Regions from separate parts of the Exiguobacterium sp. s145 genome, predicted to be linked through region 1. Evidence: a T-box and tRNA genes for the amino acid it is inferred to sense, from the RefSeq annotation. Region 1 holds a T-box; the other holds one or more tRNA genes.
The links. A T-box is a leader RNA that pairs with one kind of tRNA and senses whether it is charged. The one in region 1 lies ahead of ileS (isoleucine--tRNA ligase), so its partner is inferred to be a tRNA-Ile.

Region 1 (15,873 bases):
AATAAACGTGCCAAGCAGCCAGTCGATTGTTTTGTGCAAGTCAACGTTTCTGGTGAAGAATCCAAGCAGGGGATTGATCCGGAAGATGTTCACTCATTTTTGCATGAGGTAGGACAATATCCGATGGTCCGTGTAATCGGACTGATGACGATGGCTCCGTTGACAGAAGACGAACAAGTACTCCGTTCTGTTTTTCGTTCACTTCGTGTCTTGCGAGACGAAGTGGCAACCCGTCAACTCCCGCATGCACCGTGCACGGAATTGTCGATGGGGATGTCATCGGACTATCAGATTGCCATTGAAGAAGGCGCGACATATGTCCGAATCGGTACGACGTTAGTCCAGTCATAAATTGCCTAGATATACGAAAGGAGAATTGATATGGGATTCAAAACAAAAATGCAAAATCTATTTCTCGGTAATACAGACGATTTAGATGAACTCGAATATGAAAATGATGCTACAATAAATAAAGGTAGAGGTGCATCACAGCAAGAATATGACGAGTATTATGAGGATTCTACCCCTACTGTTACTCAAAAGGAGGACCCTGTGAGACAATCGAACATCGTACCCATTCATACAAAAAAGGCGAAATCACAAGTCATTCTCAGTGAGCCGCGTGTGTTTAACGAAGCACAGGAAATCGGCGAACATCTTCGTCAAAATCGTGCTGTCATCGTGAACATGCAACGGATGTCTAAAGATCAATCACGCCAAATGATTAATTTCCTGTCAGGTGTCGTGTTTGCTCTTGATGGAACGATTACGACTATCAGTCAAAATACACTCCTCTGTGTACCGAACAACGTCGAGCTGGCCGGAAGTATCTCAAATCTGCTCGGTGAAGATGATATCAACCATAAGGGGTGGTAAGCATGGATTCGCAAGTCATGTACGCAATCGGTCGTACACTCAGCACGTTACTTCAATATTACAGCTACGTCATGATTGCCTATATTTTATTATCGTGGTTCCCAAATGCACGTGAATCACGATTCGGTCAAGTCCTGGCCATGTTAGTCGAACCTTTCCTCGCACCGTTCCGACGGATTATCCCGCCCATCGGAGGTATGCTTGACATTTCACCTATCGTTGCCTTTTTAGTGCTTAATTTGGCACAGGCAGGCATTCGAGCGATCTTCTTCTAATGAGCGTTTATGATCATTATCGCGGACATGAGCGGGAGTTCGTCGATCTCGTCCTAAACTGGATCGACCATGTCGAAGCGACCTACACATTTAAAGTGACAGACTTTCTGGATCCGCGTGAACAACAGATTACCCGAGAACTTGTCGGAACAAAATGTGCCCTCTTTTTTGAGGGCGGTTTTGAAGGTGCGGAACGACAGCGTGCCCTCATTGCCCCTGATTATTACGAGCTTGATGCCAACGATTTTGATATCGCCATTTATCGTATCCATTATCCCACAAAATTCGTCGAGCTCTCGCATCGCCAGGTGACAGGGACATTACTAAACGTCGGATTAAAACGAGGGAAATTCGGTGACGTCGTCATCCAAGATCAACTCGTCCAGTTCGCCGTCGCGAAAGAAGTGGCTTCTTATATTGAAGCGAACGTCGATCGTGCGGGGAAAACCAAGATCCGGTTGTCACTCGTGGATTCAGAAGAACAGTTGAAAATCAAGGATCAAGAATGGCAGGAAGAACTGGGATTTGTCAGTTCGCTCCGTTTTGATACGGTCGTCAGTGAAATCCTTGGATTTTCAAGACAAAAAGCGCAAAGCCTGATTAAGCAGGGTGAAAGTAAAGTCAATTATAAAATCGTTGAAGATCCGAGCTTTTTGTTAGAGGAAGGCGATTTGCTGTCACTTCGCGGAACGGGACGTGTCAAGTTGATTGCCGTACTCGGTTCAACGAAACGGGACCGGATCAAACTGCAATACGGTCTGCTAAAAGGATAACCAACAAGCTGAGGGAGGATTTCATCATGCCATTGACGCCACTTGATATTCACAATAAGGAATTTACACGTAAGTTTCGCGGCTATGACGAAGATGAGGTCAATGAATTTCTTGATCAAGTCATCAAAGATTTTGAATTGTTGCTCCGGGAAAACCGTCAACAGCAAGAAGTCATTCAAAACATGCAGTCTCGTGTCGATTACTTCAGCTCGATGGAGGAAACGCTAAACAAATCCATCATCGTGGCACAAGAAGCGGCAGAAGAAGTCAAAGCGAATGCGACGAAAGAAGCGAGCCTCATCGTCAAACAAGCAGAACGGGAAGCCGAACAACTGCAGGATGCGGCACAGCGCCGAGCGCAGCGGACTGATTTTGAAGTCGAACAGATGCGTAAAAAAATCGAATTGTACCGTAATCGATTCAAAGTATTGATCGACGCACAGATGGAATTGTTGACGAGCCACGACTGGGATGCATTTGATAGTTCGACCCGGGGTGTGCTTGACGAGATTCCGGCAGTTGCGTATAATGACGACGATGTCGTATAAGTTAAATCATTGAGAAGGACACGTCTTTTATCTAAATACTGTCAGCGAATCGGGGACCGGTGTGAGCCCGATCAGTCAAGGATAAAAGGTATCCCCTTTGAGTGTGGAACTGAACCTGTTCAGTAAGTTCCACCGTTTCGCCTCCGTTATCAGGCTCTTAAGTGGTAATCCGTTTTTCAGGGTTGCTAGTAGGGTGGTACCGCGAGTTCAAGCCAACTCGTCCCTATCAGGGGATGTGTTTGGCTTTTTTTGTACGCAAAATTCAGATAAGTGAGGGAATGCCAGATGGAATACAAAGATACGTTATTGATGATGAAAACGGAATTTCTAATGCGGGGAAACCTGCCGAAACGTGAGCCGGATATGCAGGCACGTTGGAACGAGATGAACCTGTATGAAGCCGTCCAGGAGAAAAATGCCGGCAAGCCGACATTCATTCTTCATGATGGTCCTCCTTACGCTAACGGAGACATCCACATGGGACACGGATTAAACAAAGTCTTAAAAGACATCGTCGTCCGTTACAAGTCGATGAACGGGTTCCGTTCTCCGTATGTACCGGGTTGGGATACGCACGGACTTCCGATCGAAACAGCGCTTCAAAAAGCGGGTGTCGACCGGAAGTCGATGTCGGTCGCAGAATTCCGTGAGCTGTGTGCCAAATATGCATTAGAGCAAGTCGATCACCAACGGGAACAATTCAAGCGTCTTGGTGTTCTCGGTGACTACGACAATCCATACATCACGTTACAACCGGAATTCGAAGCGGCACAAATCCGTCTGTTCGGTGATATGGCGAATAAAGGATACATCTATAAAGGGAAAAAGCCGGTCTACTGGTCGCCGTCTTCGGAGTCTGCTCTCGCAGAAGCAGAAATCGAATATCAGGATAAACGTTCGGCTGCAATCTATGTGGCGTTCCAAGTCATGGACGGAAAAAACATCCTGGAGCCGACAGATCATTTCGTCATCTGGACGACAACACCTTGGACGATTCCGGCGAACCTCGGGATCTCTGTCAGCGGTGAGTTGACGTATGCTCGGATTGAGCACGAAGGAAAAGGCTATATCGTCGCCGAAACACTCGTACCGGAAGTCATCGAAGCCCTCGGCTGGGAAGGTGCGACGATTGGTCGTGTCTTCGACGGAGCCGACTTTGAATACATCAAAGCGAAACATCCGCTCTATGACCGCGAATCACTTGTCATGCTCGGCGATCATGTCACGGCAGAAGCGACGGGTGTCGTTCATACTGCGCCTGGACACGGGGAAGATGACTTCCGAATCGGTCAAGCGTACGGTCTTGATGTCCTTTGTCCGGTCGACGACAAAGGGGTCATGACGGCAGAAGCACCTGGTTTTGAAGGATTATTCTATGAAGATGCCAACAAAGAAATCGGTGTGGCACTAGAAGAAGCCGGTGCATTGTTAAAACTGTCGTTCATCAAACACTCGTATCCGCACGACTGGCGGACGAAAAAACCGGTTATCTTCCGGGCGACACCACAGTGGTTTGCTTCGATCAAAGATTTCCGGGCGGAGATCCTCGATGAAATCAAAGAAGTTCAGTGGGTACCGGAGTGGGGCGAAACACGTCTTCACAACATGTTCAAAGACCGCGGAGACTGGGTCATTTCCCGTCAACGCGCGTGGGGTGTCCCATTGCCGATCTTCTATGCTGAAGACGGTACGGAAATCGTCACACCGGAAACAATCGACCACATCGCCAATCTGTTTGCCGCTCACGGATCAAATGTCTGGTATGAGCGCGAAGCCGTTGATCTGTTACCGGAAGGCTTTACGCATCCGGCAAGCCCGAACGGCATCTTCAAAAAAGAGACGGATATCATGGACGTCTGGTTCGATTCCGGCTCATCCCATGCCGGTGTCCTCGCGACACGTCCGGAACTCGAGCGTCCGGCTGACTTGTACCTGGAAGGGTCTGACCAATATCGCGGATGGTTCAACTCGTCTCTTTCGACATCCGTCGCAACGACAGGGAAAGCACCTTATAAAGCGGTCGTCAGTCACGGATTCGTCCTTGACGGTCAAGGGCGGAAGATGTCGAAATCAATCGGAAACACGATTGCACCAATCCAAATCATGCAACAGTTCGGAGCGGAAATTCTTCGTCTTTGGGTGGCTTCCGTCGATTATCAATCAGATGTCCGTGCTTCAATGGACAACTTCAAACAAGTATCGGAATCTTACCGGAAAATCCGGAATACGGTTCGCTTCCTGCTCGGAAACCTCGACCAGTTCGATCACACGACGCACCGTGTGGCATTTAAAGACTTGCCGGAATCGGATCGCTTCATGCGGACGAAACTCGATCAACTTGTCGGTAAAGTAAAGGCAGCGTACGATGCGTACGACTTCATGGCGGTCTATCAACTGTTGCATAACTTCTGTGTCCTGGACTTGTCTTCGTTCTATCTCGATTACACGAAAGATATCTTGTACATCGAAAAAGAAGATGCACCGGCGCGTCGTGCCGTTCAAACAGTCATGTATGATACCGTCGTCACATTGTTACAACTGATGGCACCGGTCTTACCGCATACAGCCGACGAAGCGTGGGAATTCGTTCCCGGCGTCGAGACGGCGAGTATTTTCTTGACGGATCTTCCGGAAGCACCGGAAATGACGGAAGAAGGTCTTGCATTGATCGCGAAATGGAACAGTTTCCTCGTCTTCCGCGATGATGTCCTAAAAGCACTCGAAGAAGCACGTGCCGAGAAACTTGTCGGGAAAACGCTCGAAGCGAAACTCCTGCTTGCACCGAATGACGAAACGAAAGCGTTGCTTGCGACAATCGATCACCTCGAACAACTATTGCAAGTTTCGCAAATCGAGTTTGTCGCTTCGGCCGAGAAATCGTACGGAACGACAGGCATCACTGTTCTGAAAGCAGACGGCGAAAAATGTGAACGCTGCTGGACATATTCGACTGAACTTGGACAAGATCCGGCTCATCCGACACTTTGCCCACGTTGTACTGAAGTCGTCAATTCTTTATAATGAATCAGGGAGGGGCAGCTACGGCGACTTCGTAGCGGTCCCTCATTATTTTTGGATGTGGAGGAAAAAAGAATGTGGCTTTACTTAGCGATTGCTGCTGTACTCGTCGGAGTGGATCAATTGACGAAATGGATCGTCGTCCAACAGATGACGATTGGTCAAGCGATTGAGATCATTCCCAATTTCTTTTATTTAAATTCATACCGGAATCGTGGTGCCGCCTGGGGAATGCTTGAAGGGAAATTCGGTTTTTTCTTCGTCATTACGCTGGTCGTCGTCATCGGGCTGATTTATTTTCTTTACAAAGAAGGCACAAAAAACAAAGTATTTGCTTGGAGTGTCGCCTTGTTACTCGGCGGTGCGGTCGGAAATTTCATCGACCGGATGGCCCGTGGAGAAGTCGTCGACTTTTTTCATTTTTATCCGTTCGGGTATAATTTCCCGATTTTTAATGTCGCAGACGTCAGTTTGACGTTTGGTGTTATTTTGATGCTGATCAGCGTCATGTTTGAAGAGCGTTTGACTAAGAAGGGAACGATTGATTAAATGAATGAACAAAATGAATGGGCTGTTAAAGCCAATGGTGCTACCGGTCGAATTGATAAATGGTTAGCTGAACAACAAGACTGGTCCCGGTCACAAGTCCAGGACTGGTTAAAAGCGGGTCACGTCGAAGTAGACGGACGGATCGTGAAACCGAACTACAAGATGTCTGGAACAGAAGAAATCCTTGTTCGCATCCCAGAAGCGGTCGAGCTTGAAGTCCTACCGGAAGATATCCCGCTGGATGTCGTCTATGAAGACAGCGACGTCATCGTCATTAATAAACCAAAAGGGATGGTCGTGCATCCGGCAGCCGGTCACGTATCGGGAACACTCGTCAATGCCTTGCTCCATCATTGCCAGGATTTGTCCGGCATCAACGGCGTCAAACGTCCGGGGATTGTCCACCGGATCGATAAAGACACATCAGGTCTCTTGATGGTCGCTAAAAATGATTTGGCTCATGAATCGTTGGCGCAACAATTGAAAGACAAAACGACAGAGCGTCTTTATATCGCACTGGTCCACGGCGAGATTCCACATGAACTCGGGACGATTGAAGCACCGGTCGGCCGTGACAAAAATGACCGTCAGCGGATGACGGTAACAGATAAAAACTCGAAAGCAGCTGTGACACATTTCCGTGTTCTCGAACGGTATGAAGGCTTTACGGTCGTCGAATGTAAACTCGAAACAGGACGGACGCACCAAATCCGTGTCCACATGCGTTACATCGGTTTCCCGCTTGCCGGAGATCCGAAATACGGCCCACGTAAAACGATGAAAATGAACGGTCAAGCGCTTCACGCTGCGGTTCTTGGATTCAAGCATCCGCGGACCGGCGAGATGTTGCATTTCGAAGCACCGTTGCCGGAAGAGATGACGTTTGAGATCAGCCAGTTGAAAAAACTTGAATTAGAGTCTTGACGTTTTTCTAATAAAACGGTAGAGTATCACCTAGAGAGCGATGCGAGACATCTGCCTCAAACAATCGGTCGTCCGCGTTGACGATCCTACCCATAGCACACCTTTAAACGAGTCCGGAGAGGCTACGAAAGGGAGACACTTCATTTGTGTAGATACGTGCAGTTTCGGCTGCCCAACACTTATTGTCTTCAACAACCTCCTGCGACTTAGCGCAGGAGGTTTTTTTTGCAGAAAGGAGCACCTCATGAAACCATCCGTCATTTTAGATGAAGCGGCAATCAGTCGTGCGTTGACACGCATCGCCCATGAAATCATCGAACGCAACAAAGGAATCGACCAACTGATGATTGTCGGCATCAAAACACGCGGGGAGACACTCGCCCGTCGTTTGGCCCGCCGGATTGAAGAAATCGAAGGAAAGCCGGTCTTGCTGGGTGTCGTCGACATCTCGATGTACCGGGATGACTTATCGAAAAAAAGTCTCGAGCCGGAAATCAAAGGAACGGATATGCCGGAGACGGTGACCGGAAAAATCATCGTCCTCGTCGATGACGTCCTGTACACCGGACGAACCGTCCGCGCCGCAATGGATGCGCTCGTTGACCATGGTCGCCCGAGTATGATCCAGCTCGCAGTCCTCGTTGACCGGGGACACCGGGAACTGCCGATCCGCCCGGATTTCATCGGGAAAAATGTCCCGACCTCACGTGAAGAACAAGTTGTCGTCGCTTTATCCGAAGTCGATGACGCTGATCAAGTATTCATCAAACGTTAAACACAAATACCTTTAACGTGGTCCAGAGAGACCAGAAAGGGAGTTATCCTCATGCAAACACACAAACCAGTTCTCGATGTACAAGAACGACCAAAACATCCTCTTCAGTGGCTGATGCTCAGCCTCCAACATGTCTTCGCGATGTTTGGCGCGACGGTCCTAGTTCCGTTATTAACGGGATTAAACACATCCGTCGCCCTCGTCGCAAGCGGAGTCGGCACGTTGATTTTCCTCGCCGTCACCCGCTTTAAAGTTCCGACGTACTTAGGTTCAAGTTTCGCTTATATCGTCCCGATCATTGCCGTCAGTGAACGCTGGGGTGTCGAAGACGCACTTGTCGGCGGAATGGTTGCCGGACTTGTCTACGGAATCGTTTCCCTCGTCATCACGTATACAGGTGTCGGCTGGTTAATGAAACTGTTGCCGCCGGTCGTCATCGGCCCCGTCATCATGGTCATCGGATTATCGCTTGCTCCAACAGCCGTCAACATGGCAATGAACGGAGCGGACGGGAAGTACAACGGTACCTTCCTGCTCGTCGCCTTGACGACACTCGCTGTCACCTTGCTTGCGATGACGTACTTTAAAGGAATATGGAGTACCGTCCCGATTCTGTTCGGTATCCTGACCGGATATCTGGTCGCCGTCGCTGCCGGGATTGTCGACTTCACGTCACTGAAACAAGCGAGCTTCTTCCAGGTGCCGAACTTTACGGTGCCATTCCTCGACTACTCGCCGACACTAAACTGGGCGGCACTTGCGCTCATCGTTCCGGTCACACTGGTCACATTGACAGAGCATATCGGAGAACAAAAAGTGACATCACGGATTATCGGGCGCGAGACGCTTCTTGATCCGGGGATGCACCGGACGGTTCTCGGGGATGGCCTGGCGAAGACGATTGCCTCGATCCTCGGCGGTCCGCCGGTCACGACGTATGGTGAAAACAACGGCGTCATGGCCATCACCCGCGTCTACAGTGTCTTTGTCCTCGGAGGCGCAGCAGTTCTTGCCATCAGTTTTGGTTTCCTCGGCTATGTGGAAGGGTTCATCAAGACGATACCGACACCTGTCATGGGCGGCATCAGTATCCTGTTGTTTGGGGTCATCGCCTCGAACGGTCTGCGGACACTGGTCGAAAGTAAGGTCGATCTTGCCGATAAACGAAACCTGACGATCACAGCGGTCATTCTGGTCATCGGGATTGGTGGAGCTGCCCTCAAAATCGGCAACTTCTCGCTTGAAGGTATGGCACTGGCCACGATCTTAGGAGTCCTTCTGAATTTGATCTTGCCGAAAACAAAGGTCGAAACGGCAGAACACGAACAAGAAATACCACAATCGAAACGAGCAGCTAACGACTTTTAAGACGTTCCAGAGAGAACGATAAAGTGGAGGCCCTTCAGAAACAGGTGGCGACATCTGTCTTCTTCAGCGCACCTTCACATCAGAAGGTGCGCTTTTTTGCGGCCCAAAGGAGAGAATAACATGCAGACACGACAACGGATTGCCCATTTTACGAGTCTTGACGCATTAGCGACAGAAGACATCGAACAGTTGATTGAGCGGGCACTGCAGCTGAAACAAGGCGCACCTGTCCGACCGCTTCCGACGAAAACCGTCGCCAACTTATTTTTCGAACATTCGACACGGACTAAATGTTCGTTTGACATGGCGGAACATCATCTCGGACTGCATGTACTGCCGTTCGAAACGGCAACTTCATCCGTCCAAAAAGGGGAAACGTTGCTGGATACGTGCAAAACGTTACAAGCAATCGGCGTGGATGCCCTCATCATCCGACACGGAGAGACCGGTTATTATGAACCATTACAACAACAGTTGTCGATTCCAATCATCAATGCCGGAGACGGCAGCGGGCAACATCCATCGCAATCACTGCTCGATTTGATGACGATGTATGCGGAATACGGTCATGTCAGCGGAAAAACGATCGTCATCTGCGGTGATCTCCGGCACAGTCGGGTTGCCCGTTCAAACGCACACGTCTTGCAACGCTTAGGAGCGACCGTCATCGGTTCCGGACCGAGGGAATGGTTTGACGAGACGATGGGTATCACCTACCGGGAGATGGACGAGGCGGTGGCGACGAGTGACATCATCATGCTGCTCCGAGTCCAGCACGAGCGGCATACGGATGGCCGTCCGTTTGCAGCGAAAGAGTACCACGAACGGTACGGATTGACGGAACAACGGATGAAGCGCATTCGACCGGAAGCAATTGTGTTACATCCGGCACCGGTCAACCGTGGTGTTGAGATTGCCGACGAATTGGTGGAGCATCCACAATCACGTATCTTTGATCAGATGACGAACGGTGTGTTTGCCCGAATGGCGATTTTGGAACGGGCATTTGAGACAGCAACGATAAAGGAGATGATCTAAAATGGCGATTCGAATTGATCATGCAACATGGTATAAAAACGGGGAACTGCAAAAGTCGAGTATTCGCATGGAGGACGGGGTCTTTACGGATCTTGATGCGACACCACTTGAAACGGATCAGGTGATTGATGCCATGGGATACACGGTGGCACCTGGATTTGTGGATGTTCATGTTCATTTACGCGAACCGGGCGGCGAACATAAAGAGACGATTGCGACCGGAACAGCGGCAGCGGCAGCCGGCGGATTTACAACGATTTGTCCGATGCCGAATACGCGACCGGTTCCGGACGACCGCGAGACGCTGGATGCGCTCTTTAAAAAGATTGAAGAAACGGCATCTGTCCGTGTTTTCCCTTATGCGGCGATTTCAAAAAATCAGCTAGGGCAGGAACTCGTCGCATTTGAACAACTGACTGATGCCTTTGCCTTCACGGACGATGGAGTCGGCGTCCAAAGTGCCGCCGTCATGCGGGAAGCGATGACACGTGCTGCCGCCGTCCCAAAAAGTATCATCGCCCATTGTGAAGATGATTCGCTGAAAGCAGGCTGTGTCCATGAAGGGGCATACAGTGCACGGGAAGGATTGCAGGGAATCCCGTCACTTGCAGAAAGCATTCATATCGCCCGGGATGTCTTGATTGCGGAAGCGACCGGCTGTCATTATCATGTCTGCCACGTCTCGACAAAGGAATCCGTCCGGGTCATCCGGGATGCGAAACGGGCGGGAATTCGGGTGACGGCAGAAGTTACGCCGCACCATTTAGTATTGACGGAAGACGATATCATCGGACGCGATCCGAACTTCAAGATGAATCCACCGCTTCGGAGTGAAGCGGATCGCCAAGCGTTGCTTGCAGGACTGCAAGACGGAACGATTGATTGCATCGCGACAGACCATGCGCCGCATGCCGCGGAGGAAAAAGCACTCGGCATCGAACGGGCACCGTTCGGGATTACTGGATTTGAAACGGCCTTTCCGTTGCTCTATACGAAACTGGTCGAAACCGGCATCTTTACGCTGAATCAGTTGTTCGACTGGATGTCACGTAAACCGGCCGATTTGTTTGACTTACCGTTCGGACGGATTGAAATCGGGGCGCCCGCCGATCTTGTCCTGCTTGATCTCGAGACGGTCCGGACGGTACAACCGGACCAGTTCCTCTCAAAAGGAAAAAATACTCCGTTTGCTGGAGCAGCACTAACCGGTTATCCGGTCTTGACATTCGTCGGTGGAGAAATCGTATTCAAGGGGGAAAAAGCACATGTCTAAACGGACGTTGATTTTAGAGGATGGAATGGTATTTGAAGGAGAAGCGTTTGGTTCAAGCGAGGTGACGATGGGAGAGGTTGTCTTCCAGACCGGGATGACCGGATACCAGGAGATGTTATCCGATCCGTCTTACTGCGATCAAATGATTGTGTTAACGAATCCTTTGATCGGCAACTATGGAATGAACCGTGACGACTATGAAACGACCCGGCCGCTTGCGAAAGCACTGATTGTCCGGGAAGTCTGTCACACGCCATCGAACTTCCGCTCGCAGACGTCTCTTGCGACAGCTTTGGAAGAATTCAACATTCCCGGATTAACCGGCATCGATACGCGGCAACTGACACGACATCTGCGGTCAAAGGGTGTTATGCGGGGATTGCTCGTTGACGGTACGTACGATTTGACCGAGCAACTGGAGCGGCTCAAGCAAATGGCGCTTGCGACCGATCAGGTAAAACGGGCTTCGACGGAACGGGCCTATGTCATTCCAGGTGCCGGTCCGAGAATCGTCCTGGTCGATTTCGGCGCGAAACTGGGCATTATCCGCGAGCTCGTCCGACGCGGCTGTGAAGTCGTCGTCGTTCCGCACGACGTGACGGCAACAGACGTCTTGCGTTACGTCCCGGACGGTGTGATGTTATCAAACGGTCCCGGGAATCCGAAAGATGTCCCGACCGCCATTCCCTTGATTCAGGAACTGACGGGACAAGTCGTCATTTTCGGTATCTGTCTCGGTCATCAACTGATTGCCTTAGCACATGGCGCAGACACATTTAAGCTGCCGTTCGGTCACCGGGGAGCGAATCATCCAGTCGAAGATCTTCGGACGGGACAAGTCAGCATCACATCACAAAATCATGGATATGCCGTGGAGGAACAGTCGCTTGCCGGCTTGAATCTCAAGTTGACGCACCGGGCGATCAATGATGGAACCGTCGAAGGAATCCGCCATACGACACACCCTGTCTTTTCGGTCCAGTATCATCCGGAAGCCTCTCCCGGACCGATGGATGCCAATGATTTATTCGATCAGTTTTTAACAGAAATCACGAACCAACAGGAGGTCTCTCATGCCTAAACGTCAAGATATTCAAAAGATTCTCGTCATCGGATCCGGTCCAATCGTCATCGGACAAGCAGCAGAATTTGATTATGCCGGAACACAAGCCTGCCAAGCCCTGAAAGAGGAAGGGTACGAAGTCGTTCTCGTCAACTCGAATCCGGCCACCATCATGACGGATCCGACTGTAGCGGATCGGGTCTACATCGAACCGTTGCAAGCAGAGTTTGTTGCCCGCATCATTCGGAAAGAACGTCCGGATGCGTTACTCGCGACACTCGGCGGACAAACGGGACTGAATCTCGCCGTTGAACTGGATCGACTCGGTGTGCTCGCCGAATACGGCGTCGAACTGCTCGGGACGAAACTGACGGCAATCGAGGAAGCGGAAGATCGTGATTTGTTCAGAAAATTGATGTTTAAACTCGGACACGGTGTACCGGAAAGTGAAATCGTGCATACAGTCGAAGAAGCCGAGCAGTTCTGTGCGAAGATCGGTCTGCCGATCATCATTCGACCGGCCTATACACTCGGTGGAACCGGCGGCGGTATCGCCGAAACGATGGATGAGTTCATCCGGATTGTCGAAGGTGGACTGAAAGCCAGTCCGGCGACCCAAGTCTTGCTGGAAAAATCGATTGCCGGCATGAAAGAAGTCGAGTTCGAAGTCATGCGGGACGCGACGAACCAGGCAATCATCGTCTGTGCGATGGAAAACTTTGATCCGGTTGGTGTCCACACGGGGGATTCAATCGTCTTTGCCCCGACACAAACGTTATCCGACCGTGATTATCAGATGATGCGGAATGTATCGCTTGATATCATCCGTGCACTCGGAATCGAAGGCGGATGTAACATCCAGTTCGCACTCGATCCGGTCAGCTTCACGTATTATGTCATTGAAGTCAATCCGCGGGTCTCACGTTCGTCAGCACTGGCTTCAAAAGCGACGGGGTATCCGATTGCCAAACTGGCTGCCAAGATCGCCGTCGGGTATGCCTTATCCGAATTAAAAAATCCGATTACGGAAACGAGTTTTGCCTCGTTCGAACCGGCACTCGACTATGTCGTCGCCAAAATTCCCCGCTGGCCGTTTGATAAATTTGAATCGGCCGACCGGACGCTCGGTACCCAGATGAAAGCGACAGGTGAAGTCATGGCAATGGGCCGGACGATGGAGGAAGCTTTGCTGAAAGCGGTTCGTTCGCTTGAAATCGGACAAGCGGACTTACACATGAACCGTTTTGCCGAGATGAATGAAGCCGACCTGCACCGTCATATCATCAAAGCGACAGATGAACGCCTGTTTGCCCTGTATGCCGGCATCGAACGTGGTCATACCGTCGAACAATTGCACGAATGGACGAGCATCGACCGGTTGTTCCTGGAAAAACTGCAGCATATCCACCGGATCGAACAAGACATCGTCAAGCAGGGATTGACATCGGAACGTCTCCGCCATGCGAAACGTTACGGTTTCAGTGACCAGATGCTGGCCCGGATCACGCAACAGACCGAGTCAGCGATCCGGCAGATCCGCAACGAATCCGGACTCCATCCCGTTTATAAAATGGTCGACACGTGTGCTGCAGAATTTGCATCCGACACACCGTATTACTACGGGACATACGAAGTCGAAAATGAAGCGGTTCCGACGACACGATCGTCGATTCTTGTTCTCGGTTCCGGACCGATCCGGATTGGACAAGGGGTGGAATTCGATTACGCCACCGTCCATTCGATCCAAGCGATTCGCGAAGCCGGATACGAAGCCATCATCGTCAACAATAATCCGGAGACGGTTTCAACCGATTTTTCGATTTCCGACCGGCTCTATTTTGAACCATTGACGACGGAAGACGTACTCGAAGTCATCCGAAACGAACAGCCAATCGGTGTTATCGTCCAATTCGGCGGTCAGACGGCGATTAATCTCGCGGAATCACTGGAAGCCGAGGGCGTGAAGATCCTCGGAACGTCACTTGAAGATCTCGACCGGGCAGAAGACCGGAAACAGTTTGAAGCAGCCCTGACACAGCTCGATATTCCGCAGCCTCCCGGAAAAACAGCCGTTACAGTCGCAGAGGCAACAGCAGCGGCAAGCGAGCTTGGCTATCCCGTCCTCGTCCGCCCGTCGTATGTCCTTGGTGGACGCGCGATGGAAATCGTCTACGGAGAACAAGAACTGGAGCATTATATGAAACATGCCGTCATCGCCTCACCGGAACGTCCGGTGCTCGTCGACCGTTACTTGACGGGAATGGAGCTTGAGGTGGATGCGATTTGCGACGGAACAGATGTCGTCATACCGGGCATCATGGAACATATCGAACGGGCCGGCGTTCACTCGGGTGATTCGATCGGGGTCTATCCGCCGCAACGGGTACCGCAAGCGATCAAGGCGTTGATTGTCGATTACACGACACGCATTGCCAAGGCCTTCCGGATCAAAGGATTGCTCAATATCCAATTTGTCTTTGCTGACGGAGAACTGTATGTGCTGGAAGTCAACCCGCGGGCAAGCCGGACTGTTCCGTTCATCTCAAAAGTGACAGGGTTGCCGGTGGCACGTCTCGCGACGAACGTCATCTTAGGCGATACACTTGCGTCTTACGGATTGACGAGCGGTGTTTTACCGGAAGAAAAACTGGTTTCTGTTAAAGTACCGGTCTTCTCCTTTGCGAAGCTGAAAGAAGTGGATCCGTCGCTTGGACCGGAGATGAAGTCGACCGGCGAAGTCATCGGAACGGACCGGACACTTGAAAAAGCCCTCTACAAAGGACTGCTTGCTTCCGGAATGGCGATTCCGGAACACGGCCGGGTGCTGCTGACAGTCGCGGATCAGGACAAACAAGAGATGCTTGATCTCGCCAAACGCTTTACGGCACTCGGGTTTACGCTGCTTGCCACGACCGGAACAGCCAGTGTCCTGGAAGAACACGGATTGCGTGTTCAAGTCGTCGGCAAACTCGGTTCGGAACAAGGATCGATGCTCGAATGGATTGAAAAAGCAGAAGTCGAATATGTCATCAATACGATGAGCCGGGATTCACAAGTCACGAAAGACGGTTTCATCATCCGCCGGGCGGCAGCAGAAAACAATGTCGTCTGCCTGACTTCTCTCGATACAGCGGAAGCGTTGTTGCGGGTCATTGAAAGTCTGTCCTTTGAAGCGAGCGCGATTCAGCCGTTCGATTATATGAAAAAGGCGGTGACTCGATGATTCAACTCCTGACAGTTGTTTCACGCCGGGAAATCGCAAAAGGCGCGACAGAGTTAATCTGTCGCCGGCCTGACGCGACGGCTATCGAACCAGGTCGATTCATGCATTTACGGGTTGGCCCATTGTTACGGCGTCCCATCTCGATTGCCAACGTGGAAGGAGATTTAATC
Region 2 (15,873 bases), on a different contig from region 1:
TTGCTGGAAGACCATTCCGACCGATGTCCGCAATTCTTCGACTTCGTAATCCTTATCAAAGATATTACGGCCGTGGTATTCGATGACACCGTTCGTCCGTACGATCGGAACGAGTTCGACCATTCGGTTCAACGTTTTGATGAACGTCGATTTCCCGCATCCTGACGGTCCGATGATGGCCGTCACTTCATTTTGTTTAATGTCCAGATTAACATCTTTCAAAGCATGATCATCACCGTACCATAGGTTCAAATCATTGACACGGTATACACTTTGTCGCGCAGCTACTGGTTGATTCATTGTTTTTGCCCCTTCTTTGGCTGGTTTTGTCGTCAGCTTCGTATCCATCATCTGTGTTCCTCCTTCATGATTCAGAACGTAATTCGTTATATAGGTGTGATTAGTATCGTTTTGAAAAACGGTTGCGGATCCAAATCGCCAGTGAATTCATCGTCAAGAGGATGACCATCAGGATGATGATTCCGGCAGCAGCCAGACCTTGGAAGTCAGCTTGCGGACGGCTTGTCCAGTTGTAGATTTGAATCGGTAACGCTGTAAACTCTGAGAAAATCCCTTCCGGTGCACGGGCGATGAAGATGGCAGCTCCGACCATGATGAGTGGTGCCGTTTCTCCGATGGCACGCGAGACGGCAAGGATGATTCCCGTGATGACGCCCGGAAGCGACGCCGGTAAAACGACTTTAAACGTCGTTTGCCATTTCGAGGCTCCGAGGGCGAGTGACGCATGACGCATCGCTTGCGGCACCGCACGAATTGCTTCTTGCGATGAAACGATGACGACCGGCAAGCTCATCAGCGCAAGCGTTAATGCTCCGGCGATCAACGTCGAGCCGAAGCCCATGTTCCGGACAAAAAAGGTTAAGCCGAGTAATCCGAAAACAATCGACGGAACACCCGCCAAGTTTGAGATATTGACTTCGATGAACGATGTCATGCGGCCTTTTTTCGCATATTCTTCCAAATAAATCGCTGCTCCGACACCCAAGATGAAAATCATCGGAATGATCAGGAGCATTAGGAAAATCGATCCCATCAGCGCAGGATAGATTCCGGCACGATCCGGCCGGCGGGATGGTGCATTTTGTAGGAAGTCGAGTGATAACCAGGCCGCTCCGTCACGAATGACACCAAAGAGCAGAATACCAAGTACGACTAAACCGAATAACAGTCCAATTAAGAATACGACTTTCGTGACATTGTTTACGACAAGACGCTGGCTGATTGATTTTTTCACAGCAGCAGGATCAATAAACTTTTTCTGTACAGGTTGTTTTTCTGGTAAGGCCATCTTAGTACTCCTCTCTGAAACGACGCGTGATCCAGTTCGCGAGTAAGTTCATCAATAGAGTAAAGACGAACAACAACGTACCGACAGCGTAGATACTGTAATATTCAATCGTGCCATAACCGGCGTCACCGAGTGCAACTTGAACGATATAAGCCGTCATCGTCTGTACCGGCTCTAACGGATTTACTGCAGCCGTTGGGTTTGATCCACCTGCAATCGTCACGATCATCGTTTCACCGATTGCACGGGACATACCGAGAACGATTGAGGCAATGATTCCGGAAAGTGCTGCCGGAACTACGACTTTTAAAGCAACTTCGAGACGTGTGGAACCGAGTGCAAGCGCACCGTCACGAATTTTTTTCGGAACAGAACTCATTGCATCCTCTGAAATCGACGCAATCATCGGGATGATCATGATTCCGACAACGATTCCCGGACTTAATGCGTTATAAATCGCAAGACCCGGAATAAGTTTTACGAGTAACGGTGTGACAAACGTCAAGGCGAAGAATCCGAAAACGATTGTCGGAACGCCTGCTAAGACTTCAAGAATCGGTTTAAGAACACGACGGGCGCGTTCTGATGCATACTCACTCAAATAAATCGCAGAAGTGAGTCCGATCGGCACGGCAACTAGCATCGCAATCACGGTAATTTCAAGTGTTCCGACGACAAGCGGCCAAATTCCGTACTCCGGTTGAGAGTTCAGCGGGTACCAGCTTGTGCTGCCGAAGAATTCTTTAAACGAAACAACTTCAAAGAAGTGTTCTGTTTCAATAACTAACGTGAGAATGATGCCGATGGTCGTAACGACGGATACGAACGCACAGAGAAACAATACGATCGGCATAATACGTTCCATGATGTTTTTCATACTAAATTTTTGTTGTCGGTTCTTTTGGATCAGCTCGCGAACCGATTTGTTTGATGATGGATTCACCCTTCTTCGCTCCCTACTTCATCATACCTACATAAGAACGTGGCCCCAAAAAAGGGAAATCCCCCTTTTTTCGGGCCGTCCTCGTGTAATGATGGTTATTTCATTGCATCTTCGATGGCTTTTGTGTTTTCATCGTAACGATCTTGCGGCATTTTGATATAACCGACTTCTTCTGATAAGTCTCCAGCATTTTCATTTGTGAATTTAACGAAGTCCGCGACTTGTTTTTTGTCTTTCAACGACTTGTTGTTGACGTACGTATAAATTTCACGTGACAGCGGGTAAGAAAGATCTTTGATCGTTTCCGGTGTTGGATCGACTGCGTCTTTTCCTTCAGCCGAAAGCGGTACTTCTTTTAACTTATCTTTGTTTTCCGCGTAATAAGCGTATCCGAAGTAACCAATCGCACCTTTTGTTCCTTCGACTCCTTTGACAAGGACGTTGTCATCTTCTGAAAGCTGAACATCTTTACGCATATCTTTTTTCTCAAGAACTTTTTCTGAGAAAAAATCAAATGTTCCGGAATCTTTACCCGGGCTGAAGAATTTGATTGGTTCTGCTGGATAAGAAGAATCGACATCTTTCCATGTCTTCACATTCGGATCCAACCAGATTTTCTCTAACTGGTCGAGTGTCATTTCTTTGACCCATGTGTTCTCTTTACTGATTGCGACTGTTAATCCGTCGTAAGCAAGAGCTAATTTTGTGTATTCAATGCTATTTTTTTCAGCTTCTGCTGCTTCTTCTTCTTTAATTTCACGCGAGGCGTTTGAAAGGTCTGTTTCACCAACGACAAAACGTTTGAATCCGCCGCCAGTACCGGATACTCCGACCGTGACATCAACGTCTGGTTGTTCGATCGAATATTCTTCACCAACAGCTTCCATGATTGGGAAGACTGTTGAAGATCCATCAATAGCGATCTTTCCTGAAAGATCTGAAGAACTTGAAGAGCCGCCTTTGTCATTACCGCATGCCGCACCGACTACTGCGATTGAAGCTACCGTTGTGATAAGTGCTGTTTTTTTCATCCAAGACATGATTAATTTTCCTCCTCGAAGTATGTCGCTGGTCACGCTACGACTTTATATCCGTTTTCCTTACAAGACTTATACTACCGATGAACTATTAAACCAAAATGAATCCAACGTAAAAGAATTGTAAAGTCGTGTATTTCCGCGTTTACAAACTCAACTCCATTAGAAAAACAGGTCAATCCATACAAAAAAAGCGAAGATGAGTTTCCTCACCTTCGCTTCACTAGTTAATTTGGCTTAGTCTGCCATGGAACGTCTTTCACATTAAAGTACGCTTTCACTAAATCATGACCAATTTTCGAGTTGACGGTTTCCTGCTCCATATATGGAAGGAACACGGCCCATGCCATCTCCGGATTGTCGTACGGTGCCCAGCCGACCAAGTTCGAGTTTAATGAACGAACCGGTTGTCCGCTGCCGTCCCGAAGCGCAATGCCGTCTTCGCCGTATACACTGACCTGAGCCGTTCCCGTTTTCGCTGCCGCATCAATGCCGGTTTGGGCGATGATTTTGGCTGTCCCGCGTTCCCCTTTGACAACGCGGTGGAATCCTTCGCGGACATGATCAATGTTCGCTTGACTGACTTCAATCCGGTTTAAATAGTTCGTTTTAAAGCTGTAATCGACTTTTTTCGTTTCGTCTTCAATCGAGTTCGAAGCCAAGACTTCTTTTAAGAAGTGCGGTTGCACCCGGTATCCGCCGTTTGCGAGTGTCGAAACATACTGCGCCACTTGAAGCGGTGTAAAAGCATCATACTGACCAATCACTCGGTCCATCAAGAGTGTGACACGGTCCGGCGTCCCTTGTACCCCTTTGGCTTCGTATGGCAAATCGATGCCTGTCGTCACACCGAGACCAAACTGACTGTAATAATTCTGCATAATCGCTGCCGCCGCATCGACGCTTGCACCGGCGACACCGTTACTCGGATATTTTGCCATCCGCATCGCAATGTTAAACATGTAGACGTTTGACGAACGCTCTAGTGCCGTTAAGTCCGTAATCGGTCCCATATTCACATACGATCCTTTTTTCGTACCACCAATCGTGATCGGTGCATCATTGATGACTTCGTTTTGACGGATAACGCCTTCTTCAAGTCCCATCGCGACCGTTGCCCCTTTAATCGTCGAACCGATTTGCAGGGAAGTCAACACGTTATTGATCGCAACATCACTGAATTTATTGGTTGCCGTATCGAGCTTTTGACCGGACATGGCCAAAATCTCACCGGTTTTCGGATTCATGACAACGGCATATCCTTCTTTCAGATAACCGCTTCCCATGCCGCGGCCCATCTTGATCGCCTGCTGCAGGATTTGATCAACTTGTTTGTTGTATTCTGCATCAACCGTTAAGACGAGGTCTTTTCCGGACTCGCCTTCTTCCCGGTTCGGCTCACCGACCGGTTCACCGTTAAACGTTTCATAGACATCGTATGCCGGTTTCCCGCGGAGCAGGTCTTCATACTGCTGTTCAAGGAATGACGTTCCGACCCGGTCATTTAAACTGTATCCTTTTGCTTTAAACTCCGCCTGCTGTTCAGCGGGAATTTTTGAGTACTTCCCGAAGATGTTCCGCAGCGTTCCTTCATACGGATAAGAACGTTCATAAAACGGCTCTACCGATACACCCTTTAAATCTTCAAGGTTCTCATCGATAATCGCCATTTCCTTGGCGCTCGCTCCTAATTTAACGAGCTGCGGGTCAAGCGCATAACCGACTTCCATGTTGTGTTTGATAGCGATGATTTCCATCGTCTTATCATCAAAGTCGATATCTTTTTTCGTAATCGTATCGAGACGGATTTGATCCTGTTCCGAAATCGACAGCTTGTTCTGCTTTTCCGCATCTGGATAACGTTTTTCTACCGCCTGCTTATAGCGTCGATCTGATTCTTCACCGTTGACGGCTACCCAGTAATCTTTCATGTCGCGTTCCGTTACTTTCCAATCGTCTTTCGGAAGATTGATAATCGCCGCAAGACGAGAGGCGATTTCAATCCGTTCGTCGACTTTCGTATTTTGGGAACGACGGTAGACAATTGAATATTTCGAAATCGTATCGACCAACAACCTTCCGTCCCGGTCATAAATCTTTCCGCGCGGAACTTCATATTTCGATGCGATCATTTCCGTCTTCTGGACTTCCCGTGAAATCTTTTCACCATTCACAATCTGGACGACACCTAAGCGAAAGATTAAAATCGCAAACAATAAAAATACTACAAAAAACATTAAGTTAAGGCGAAGCGGCAGATGATTCCGCCGTTTTCCCTTCACCGTGATTCGTTTCGCCATGGCGTACTCCCCTATCGTTCAAAAAGTCATCTTGTTTCATTATATAGAAGGAAACTTTCCATAACAACCTATCCCATCATTTTCCGCATTAAAAAAAACATCGATTCCCAGAACAGGAACCGATGTTTAATCTCACGATTATTTTGCGTCAGCGTAAAGTTTTGCCACGTGATCCCAGTCAACGACGTTGAAGAATGCGTTGATGTAATCCGGACGACGGTTTTGATAGTTGAGGTAATACGCATGTTCCCAAACATCAAGTCCAAGAATCGGCGTTTTCCCTTCCATGACTGGTGTGTCTTGGTTTGGTGTTGAAACGACTGCTAATTTGCCGCCGTCAACGATAAGCCACGCCCAGCCTGAACCGAAACGTGTTGTTGCTGCTTTTGTAAACTCATCTTTGAACGTATCAAACGAACCGAATGATTCGTCGATTGCTGAAGCAAGCTCTCCAGTTGGAGTTGCTCCATCGTTCTTTTTCAAGAGTTTCCAGAAGAACGAGTGGTTCCAGTGACCGCCACCATTGTTACGGACAGCTGTTTGAATGTTTGCAGGAAGTGAATCCAGGTTTTGAAGTAATTCTTCAAGTGATTTCCCTTCGTGCTCTGACCCTTCAAGTACTGCATTCACGTTAGTGACATACGTATTGTGGTGTTTAGAGTGGTGAATCTCCATCGTACGAGCATCGATATGTGGCTCCAGCGCATCATAAGCGTAGCCGAGTTCTGGTAATTCAAATTTTGACATTTTCATGTCCCCCTTTATCCTATTTTCGGAATTTCAGTACTCTTTAAGACTAGCAAAAATAGTTGGTCAGGCGCAAGCAATGACCCTCAGAAATTACTGTTCGTCACGCGGGGCGAATACCGAGACACCGCCACCTGGAACCGGGAAAACACCGAAACCTTCTTCATCAATCACAACAGGCTCTTCTTGGTGATTTGTATAATCGAACCACTCTTCTCCGGCACGTGTTTCGCCGACAAACATCCGTTTTTCACACATATCCGCATTTGAGAGCAAGACGGCACATCCTGAGTTCGGGAATTCTTCGACACCGCGACGCACCCAGCCGACGCAATGTGCATCATCCAGATAGTCTTCCTGTTCACCGTATGCTTTATGGTAACGCGTATACAACAACGCATCGATCATCTCTTTTTTACCTTCGACCGGATGCGGTCCTTGCACACCATAGTAATCTCCGTAGAAGACACATGGATAACCGTCTTTGCGTAATAAAACAGAGGCATATGCATGCTGTTTGAACCAGTCATCGATCCACGACTCAAGCGATTCGCCCGGTTGGGAATCATGATTATCAACAAATGTCACGGCATTCGTCGGGTGGGATTCGACGAGTGTATCCGCAAACAACGTCGTCAAATCAAAATCCTGTCCTTGTTGCGACGCTTCATGGAATTTATAGTGAAGCGGCACATCAAACAAATCAATCGTATAATCGACACTGTCTAAGAACTGGCGGCAGTCATCTAAGTCCGACTTCCAAAATTCGCCGACCATATAAAAACCGTCCGGATCGTCTCCGATCATCGACTTCGCGAACTCGTTGACGAATTCATAGTTGATGTGTTTGATGGCATCCAAACGGAAACCTTGGCAATTGATTGTTTCTTTAAACCAGTTTCCCCAGTTGATCATTTCTTGTCGGACTTCCGGATGATTGTAATCGATGTTAGCGAACATCAGATAATCATAGTTCCCAAATTCGTTGTCGACTTGATCGTTCCAATCTTTATTTTTACCGGAAATCTTAAAGACACCCGTTTTTTCTTCCCGTGCATCAAAATCTGTTCCATTAAAGAATTCATGTGTCCAGATGAAATCCGAGTATTTACCGTTTCGTCCCGGGAACGTAAACTTCGTCCAGGCCTCGATTTCAAACTCTTCTGAAATTTCTTTCGAACGGTCTTCCGGATGTACTTCCACGACGTTAATCGTTTCGAGCTCATCGGCTGCCGCTTTATGGTTCATGACGACATCGGCGTAAACGGCGATATCATTTTCATGTGCGACTTGAATGGCTTCGATCAACTCGTCTTTTGTTCCGTACTTCGTGCGGACTGTTCCTTTTTGGTCGAACTCTCCTAAATCATAGACATCGTAAATGCCATACCCTGTATCTTCATCTGATTGTCCCTTTGACGCTGGTGGAATCCAAACAGATGTGATGCCTGCAGCACGCAGTTCCGGCGCTCTCTCTTTCAAGCGTTGCCAATGCTTCCCATCATTCTCTACATGCCACTCAAAAAACTGCATCATCGTATGGTTACGTTCCATCTCTCTTCGCTCTCCCTTAAATTGCCATAGTATGAATATTATTGTATTAACATTATTACAATATCTTTAATATTCCCCAAGCAACCAAAAATAAACGCACACCCTAAAAAAAGAGTGTACGTTTATACAATGGACCCTGCAGGACTCGAACCTGCGACCGGACGGTTATGAGCCGTCAGCTCTAACCAGCTGAGCTAAGGGTCCTTAAGTAATAGTAGCGGTGGAGGGAGTCGAACCCACGACCTCACGGGTATGAACCGTACGCTCTAGCCAGCTGAGCTACACCGCCATGATGGTTAAAAACAACTAATATCAGATTACTAAAATCGATCTGAAATGTCAATAAATTATCTTAAAAAAACAAAGAGGAATTTCTTTTCAGAAATTCCTCTTCTCTCATATTTTCTTTCATGCCGTTCCGGAACGTTGTTCAAGCACCAAATCCGTAATGTTAACGGCATGATCCCCGATCCGTTCCAGGTTCGACAGCAAGTCAACAAAAATCATACCGGCTTGACCTGTACATTCGCCTGCATTCACCCGTAAGACATGATGCTTGCGGAAGGAACGTTCCAGTGAATCGAGTTTCCCTTCCAGTTCAAGCACTCGGCGTGCCAATGAAACATCATCCAGTTCGACTGCTTTAATGGCGGTCTCAACGATTTTTTGCGTCAGGATATACATTTCATCCAATTCTTTTTTCGCTTTTTCAGTAAACGTAATCCGGTTAACGATCTGGAAATCGACCAACTCGATGACGTTTTCGACATGATCCCCGATCCGTTCAAAATCGTTGACGGCATGCATGAGCAGGGAATGATCATTCGATTCCCGCTCGGACAAGTCATGCGCGGCGACTTTAACAAGGTAGCTTGTCACTTCCGTATTCAGATGGTTGATCGCATACTCAATCTGACCGGCATCCGAAACATCCTTTTTATCGTGTGATTGCGTATAACGATGTGCTTTTTCAAGTGCGTCTTTCGAGAATTCTCCCATCCGCAACACTTCCAGTTTCGCCTGGCTTAACGCAAGTGACGACGACTGGTTCAGGATATTTTGATCGAGGTGGCGCGGTTTTGAATCGACGGTCGTATCCGTTCCAGGGACGACTTTTTGGACGAGCCATGCGATTTGCGCGATGAACCAGCATTGAATCAGCGTATTGACGACGTTAAACGTTCCGTGGGCAAAGGCAATCTGCATTTTCGGTTCCAAATCAAGTGCACCTGTGATCCACGTTATGAAACTTGAGAACAGCGGTAAAGCCAGCAAGAAGATGACTGTCCCGACGATGTTAAAGATGACGTGTGCGGCGGCTGTCCGTTTTGCCGCAATCGAAGCCCCGAGTGCCGCAAGGACTGCTGTGATTGTCGTCCCGATATTATCACCGAACAAGACCGGCAATGCCGCTTTGATATCGATCATTCCGCCGTCATACAATTCTTGTAATATCCCGATCGTCGCAGAGGATGATTGGACCAACATAGTAAAGACCGTTCCGACAAAAACACCGAGCAAAGGGCTATCCGACATCGATACCGTCAAATCACGGAACCATTCGCTTGATTCAAGCGGTGCCATTCCGTCTCCCATGAGCGTCAATCCATAAAAGAGCGCCCCGAAACCAAAGAAGATTTGACCGATGTATTGAATCCGTTCTTTATTGAAGAAGAAAATCAAGAACGCTCCGAGCGCAATCGCCGGGAGTGCCGCTTCCTTCACGTTAAAGCCGATGATAAAGGCAGTGATGGTCGTTCCGATGTTCGCCCCCATGACGACACCGATGGCTTGACGCAGGTTCATTAATCCGGCGCTGACCAGACCGACGACGATGACAGTTGTTCCGGATGATGACTGGATCAAGACCGTAACGACGATACCCGCTAAAATCCCGAGAAACGGGTTGGAGGTATATTTATCTAAAATGTACCGTAACCGGTCTCCCGCTGTTTTTTGAAGACCATCTCCCATATACTTAATACCGAATAGGAAAATACCGAGTCCACCGATAAAGGTGAAAATCATTTCCTGTAAATCATAGTTCATCTTGTCATCTCCTCATATAAAAAGTGGAATTGATTTGTTGTTAAGAATTCATTGTTTCAACCCCCCTATTATGTAAAGGTCTGATGAACTTGTAAATAGTTTTTCACACATTCGATTGTTAAGGTTTTATTAATCTGTACCAAAACAGATAAACCCTTTAAAAAAAGGGTTTATAACTAATTTATTTTTTGTTATAAAACAGAAGAAAGAGTGATTGAATTGCATTTTTTAAGTCAACTACTTAATTACTTACAAACTACCTTAGTTCCAAATCGCGGTTTTTTAAAGACTCGTCTCGCTGATGTCTCCCTTTATTTTTGTGGATTAGCATGGATTTCCTTGTGGTCAACAATCATTGACAGCATCTTTCTCCAGCAGTCGATTCCGTTCATCATTTGGTTTATCCTGCACTTCATTTTTATCGCAATCGCGATTTTGTTGTACCTGTTATCCGTTTCCTATCTGAATCGCTGGTTCATTCAGTGGATTTTGCCAAGACCATGGGCGTTTCGCCAAGTATTTCCTTATACGGTCGCCGCAAACATCTGGACCTTTCCAATCGGTGTTTTCCTGTATCAGTTCGGCTATCCGACTTTAGGAGTTGTCTTCATCATTGCCGGGCACTTGATTTATTCGTTAACCCCGCTCCTGCTTGCCCGACTAAAGAAAAAATCATCCCGTCCGTCTTCTTGAAACTAGATGGATGAATCTGTTGAAGGAAAAAAACGTCCATCCGGCGACGGATTGACTTTCCACTATTCGTGTTAAACAATTGTAAATGTTCAATTTTCGTTCTTGTTTCTCGATTTTTAGGGAATAGTTCGATATGATAGTACAAGTAGTCACAAACAATCTGGCGTTATGCCACAAAAGGAGATTTTCGATATGCCGAAAATGGTCCATCGCTCTAAGACTCGTCCCGTTCGTGTTGGGGACCTTGTCATTGGTGGAAATAATGAAGTCATCATCCAAAGTATGACGACAACAAAAACACACGACGTCGAAGCGACTGTCGCTGAAATTTTACGCCTTGAAGAAGCAGGATGCCAAATCGTCCGCGTTGCTTGTCCAGAAGAACGTGATGCGCTAGCACTTGCAGAAATCAAGAGCCGGATCAACATCCCGCTTGTCGTAGATATTCATTTCAACTATAAACTTGCGCTCATGGCAATTGAGGCGGGTGTTGATAAAATCCGAATCAACCCGGGTAACATCGGACGCCGCGAGAAAGTCGAAGCGGTCGTTACCGCAGCAAAGGCGAAAAACATTCCAATTCGAATTGGTGTTAACGCCGGTTCACTTGAAAAACACATTCTTGAGAAATATGGTTATCCGACAGCTCGTGGGATGGTCGAAAGTGCTTTGCACCACATTAAGATTCTTGAGGATCTCGATTTCCACGATATCATCGTTTCCTTGAAAGCATCTGACGTTCAATTAGCGCTTGAAGCATATCAACTCGCTTCCGAGTCGTTTGATTATCCGTTGCACGTCGGAATCACGGAATCTGGTCCTTTACGGACAGGTTCTTTAAAATCAGCTGCCGGTCTCGGAGCGATTCTATCACGCGGTATCGGGAATACAGTCCGTGTCTCTCTTTCTGCCGATCCGGTCGAAGAAGTCAAAGTTGCAAAAGAAGTCTTGAAATCATTTGGTCTTGCTGCTAACGCAGCAACATTGATTTCGTGCCCGACATGCGGACGGATTGAAATCGATTTAATGGCGATTGCAGCAGAAATCGAAGATTATATCGATAAAATTCAAGTTAACATTAAAGTTGCAGTTCTCGGTTGTGCCGTCAACGGTCCCGGGGAAGCCCGTGAAGCCGATATCGGAATTGCCGGTGCCCGTAACGAAGGATTGTTATTCCGTCACGGGGAAATCATTCGTAAAGTTCCGGAAGCAACGATGGTCGAAGAATTGAAAAAAGAAATCGATGCGATCGTTCTTGAAAAAGAAGCGGAAAAAGAAGCCGCAAAAGCAAGCCAAGCTTAAGTCAAAAGAGCCCTCTTCCCGGAGCGGCTCTTTTTTTCGTCTCCGCATTTCGATTATGTTATACTAGTGGCAGAAAATTTATAGAATGTTGGTGATGTAAGTGAAAATCGGAATTGATATTGATGGAACAATCACTCATCCTTCTTCGTGCTTTAACTATATGAACAAATATCTCGGAACATCGATTGATTTTGAGATGGCCTCTGAATACGAACTTCATACCTATACGGATATGCAGCAAATCGAGTTTTGGGAATTCATGGTCAAATCGGGTCATGAACTCGGCATCTACCGTGAATCCATCCCGCAAGAACTTGTCAAACAGCACCTGTGGGATTTAAGAAAACAATATGATCTCCATTACGTGACGGCCCGGTCAGAAATCGTTCGTCCCGTAACGGAAGAATGGATTAAACAGCATGAGTTACCGCTCGATTCGCTGATCATGACCGGCTCACACGACAAAGTCCAAGTCGTCCGTGATTTGTCACTTGATCTCTTCATGGAGGACCGTCTCGAAAATGCGATTCAAATTGCAGAAGACACATCGATTCCCGTCATTTTGTTTGATGCGCCTTATAATCGTCGTCCCGTCCCTGAAAATATCGTCCGTGTCTCTTCCTGGAATGAGGCCGTTCAACAAATTCATAAATTTGCCCCAATTCGCTGAAACAATAAAAGCGGAAACGACATTATTCTGTCGTTTCCGCTTTTTTAGTTTCCAGTAAACAGATGATTTCTTCGAGCAGAACCGGTTTTGCAAAAAAATAACCTTGGAATAAATGAATTCCGATGTCTTTTGCAATTTGTACCTCTTCTCCCGTCTCAACCCCTTCGACGATACATTCCACATGCATCGATTGACTCAACTGAAAAATCGACTCTAAAATCGACTGTCTTTTTTCAGACTCTTCGACTTGTTCAATGAATTGTTTTGGTACTTTAAGCTGACGAAGCGGCAATAACCGTTCCAGAACATGATACGAAGCATGTCCTGTCCCGAAATCATCCAATGAGACCGGGAAATCCAATGTCTTAATCCGGCGTAATGCCCGGAGAATCGGTTGGCTTTCAAAATCCAAAGACTGGCTTTCAGTAATTTCAATTTTAATCTGCTTCGGCTTCAAACTGTATTTCAGCAGCATCCGCTCAATAAACGGCATAAACGACTCATCCGTCAATTGCCGCGGAGATACGTTGACCGACAGACTAAACTCTTCCGGAACGAGACCAATCAGCCGTTTTCTTGTTTTACATCCTTCTTCGAAAACCCACTCGCCCAACCGGATGATCAAGTCACTCTTTTCTGCGATTGGAATGAAAACCGTCGGACGTTCTGCTCCCGGAATGGTCGTATTCCAGCGAATCAAGGCCTCTAATCCAATGAAACGGTCCTGATTGGAATCATACTGCAATTGGTAGACCAGGTAAAAATCATGATTTACATCCGCTCGCGACAATGCTTTGGCGGCTTCAACGCGAAGCGATTGTTCTTTGCGCCATTCTTGATTCAGGCACATCACTTTTGCCGAATCCCGGATACTTTCCGGAAAGGCAGAGGTGATCTGGTGAATCCGTTTTGTCATACTGAGTTGATCGACTTCCCCGTCATCGATGACAATATAGAGATTAACATAAATTTGATGGTTTTCGACCTGGTACGGAGCAGACATACGCTGACTGAGACGTGTCATTTCCTCCTCACACGATACGCCGGGCGGTTTCTCCATGACGACCATCAGCGTTCCGCCTTCAACTCGCACGATCGTCAAATAAGGAGGTAATAATGTTTTCAGACGTTCGATACAATCAATTAAGACCTGTTGCTGAATTTCCTCTCCAAAATATCGTGCGAGTTCATGGTAGTTTTCCAGATGAACACCGACCAGTAACAGATTCTTCTGATCCACATGCAGAAATCGTTCTTCCAGTCCGCGGACATTAAGCAGTTGCGTCTGTAAATCGTGGCGGGCCGACTCATGCAATTGATCTGCCAGTTGTTGCAGGCGACTGAGATTACGAAGATGCAGATGATTGATGATCAAAGCGATACAGATGGCAATCCCGATCATCCCAAGCCTCGCGTAATGATCTGTCGGATCAATCTCCACAAGAATCGTATCTGAGCGCACCATGATGAATACGTTCGTCGCGACGATGAGGACAACGGCATACCAAATCATGATCCGGTCATAGGCAATCAAGGCGATCATTAAAAATAAAAAACAACTGGCCCAGACGGTGACTGAGGCATAAGGTAACATACTGATGGAAGCGAACGGAATACTCAGTAACATGACGGACAGAAAGTGTGATTTATGATGAGCTGTCAACCGACTGCGGCTGATCAAAAAGGTTATGATTCCAATAGAAAGCAAAACAGCCACAGTCGTCAACTGATTTAAATAGGCATTTCGAATGGTATGATCCGTCGTCCCTAAAAAAATCAGGGCGCCGACGCTCATTAAGAACAACGCAAAATTTCCGATCCAACGCTGTTGATTACGGACAATCTCATCTACTGTTTTAACGGGCATCTGTCTCCTCCTTTCTTAAGATTAGACTGTTTAGCCATTCGGCATCACTTCATCATACTCCTGCTCTTCCTCTGCCAGCAATTATTCTTTTAACAAAAGAGATCTACTTCTTTATAATTGAAGAAATAGACCTCTTTGCTCAGTTCTTTACTCGTCCAAGTTGATCAATCACATCTGTCGCCACGATACTGCTTGGATGAAGCTGTTGTTCGACCTGCTTGGATGCTTGGGCGTACCAGGATGCACCAAGTGCAATCAACTGTTCAACCGGGATGTGTTTAAAGTATTCTTTTTGACCAAGCAGACTTGTGAGGATACCAAACAGCGTATCGCCACTGCCTCCTTTCGCCAACCCGCTGGATGCTCCGTTGATCACGTAACCACTGCCCTCTGGTGTTGCAATGAGAATCACATGGGCTTTCAAGACGACGATCACTTGATGCAAGACCGCATATTCGCTTGCCTGTCCGAATAAGTCATCCTGGATTTCCCGGACAGTCCGTTTCGTCATCCGTGCAAATTCTCCGATATGTGGCGTGACGACAATCTCCGCCTTCCGTTCCGGATAGCTGTCGCGAATCAATGCCCCGGCATCAAGAACTACCGGAATGTCTTGTGCAAATAAGAGCTCGATCCAATCGGAAATCGAATCTGAAGTCAATCCGGGGCCGATTCCCGCGACATTCACCTGATCGAGCATCTCTTGAATGGCTGTCGTTGTCTGATTGAGAACCATCGCTTCCGGTGCGTTCATGATGAGTCCGACTTGTGCTGTCGGAACCGTTGCAACTTGTAATTTCCCGACTCCAGATCGTAATGCTGCGCGGGCAGCCAGTTGAATCGAACCGGGCATCGTCTCGCTTCCGCCAATCAACAGTGCCGTTCCGTATGTCCCTTTATGACCGTACGGATCACGGGTCAATAACGGCGCAATCGATTCGGACATCAGTTGCCATCCCCCAAAAGCCGGCAATCCCAAATCGATCTTCTCCAGCTTCCCAAAGAACGGAGCCGTCTTCAACAAGAAGGCGGATCGCTTAAAGGCATGAAGTGAAAAAGTCACATCAGCCCGGATCGCTTGTCCGGAAAACCCGTTCGTTTGATCGGACGGAATGCCGCTCGGTATATCGATCGCGTATAATTTTGCTCCTTGTTGTTTTTGTTCACGGACCCAGTCAAATACATCATGGATCGATTTCGTCAGTCGGGATCCGTCAAATCCGGTTCCAAAGATACCATCGACGATTACGTCGTATTGTCCGCAGACTGCCTCCGTTGCGAGACCGAAGTTTTCTGCATAGTGCTGATGCAGATGAGCCGTCGCGGTTTTCACCTCGCCGAACGGCGCATGCATCGTCACGTCGTACCCGTCCCGGACGAGTTCACGGCCAATCACGTAACC

Region 2: it has a tRNA-Ile gene. The T-box ahead of ileS (isoleucine--tRNA ligase) is inferred to sense a tRNA for this amino acid. The anticodon was not compared.

What each region holds. Positions count from the first base shown of each region.
Region 1 covers NZ_JACSMV010000001.1:286,438-302,310, forward strand. Annotated here, with positions in the region: gene KNQ07_RS01420 (YggS family pyridoxal phosphate-dependent enzyme) at 1-351, shown strand, start outside; gene KNQ07_RS01425 (cell division protein SepF) at 553-876, shown strand; gene KNQ07_RS01430 (YggT family protein) at 879-1,151, shown strand; gene KNQ07_RS01435 (YlmH family RNA-binding protein) at 1,151-1,924, shown strand; gene KNQ07_RS01440 (DivIVA domain-containing protein) at 1,951-2,472, shown strand; T-box leader at 2,473-2,700, shown strand; gene ileS (isoleucine--tRNA ligase) at 2,758-5,493, shown strand; gene lspA (signal peptidase II) at 5,566-6,039, shown strand; gene KNQ07_RS01455 (RluA family pseudouridine synthase) at 6,040-6,963, shown strand; gene pyrR (bifunctional pyr operon transcriptional regulator/uracil phosphoribosyltransferase PyrR) at 7,208-7,738, shown strand; gene KNQ07_RS01465 (uracil-xanthine permease family protein) at 7,790-9,106, shown strand; gene KNQ07_RS01470 (aspartate carbamoyltransferase catalytic subunit) at 9,245-10,144, shown strand; gene KNQ07_RS01475 (dihydroorotase) at 10,146-11,417, shown strand; gene KNQ07_RS01480 (carbamoyl phosphate synthase small subunit) at 11,410-12,498, shown strand; gene carB (carbamoyl-phosphate synthase large subunit) at 12,491-15,703, shown strand; gene KNQ07_RS01490 (dihydroorotate dehydrogenase electron transfer subunit) at 15,700-15,873, shown strand, end outside.
Region 2 covers NZ_JACSMV010000007.1:7,135-23,007, forward strand. Annotated here, with positions in the region: gene pstB (phosphate ABC transporter ATP-binding protein PstB) at 1-300, opposite strand, end outside; gene pstA (phosphate ABC transporter permease PstA) at 401-1,309, opposite strand; gene pstC (phosphate ABC transporter permease subunit PstC) at 1,311-2,252, opposite strand; gene KNQ07_RS07700 (PstS family phosphate ABC transporter substrate-binding protein) at 2,348-3,292, opposite strand; gene KNQ07_RS07705 (peptidoglycan D,D-transpeptidase FtsI family protein) at 3,517-5,589, opposite strand; gene KNQ07_RS07710 (superoxide dismutase) at 5,728-6,336, opposite strand; gene KNQ07_RS07715 (alpha-amylase) at 6,430-7,890, opposite strand; tRNA gene KNQ07_RS07720 (tRNA-Ile) at 8,021-8,094, opposite strand; tRNA gene KNQ07_RS07725 (tRNA-Met) at 8,106-8,179, opposite strand; gene KNQ07_RS07730 (Na/Pi cotransporter family protein) at 8,299-9,939, opposite strand; gene KNQ07_RS07735 (hypothetical protein) at 10,279-10,632, shown strand; gene ispG (flavodoxin-dependent (E)-4-hydroxy-3-methylbut-2-enyl-diphosphate synthase) at 10,825-11,934, shown strand; gene KNQ07_RS07745 (5' nucleotidase, NT5C type) at 12,035-12,604, shown strand; gene KNQ07_RS07750 (GGDEF domain-containing phosphodiesterase) at 12,627-14,471, opposite strand; gene KNQ07_RS07755 (NAD(P)H-hydrate dehydratase) at 14,611-15,873, opposite strand, start outside.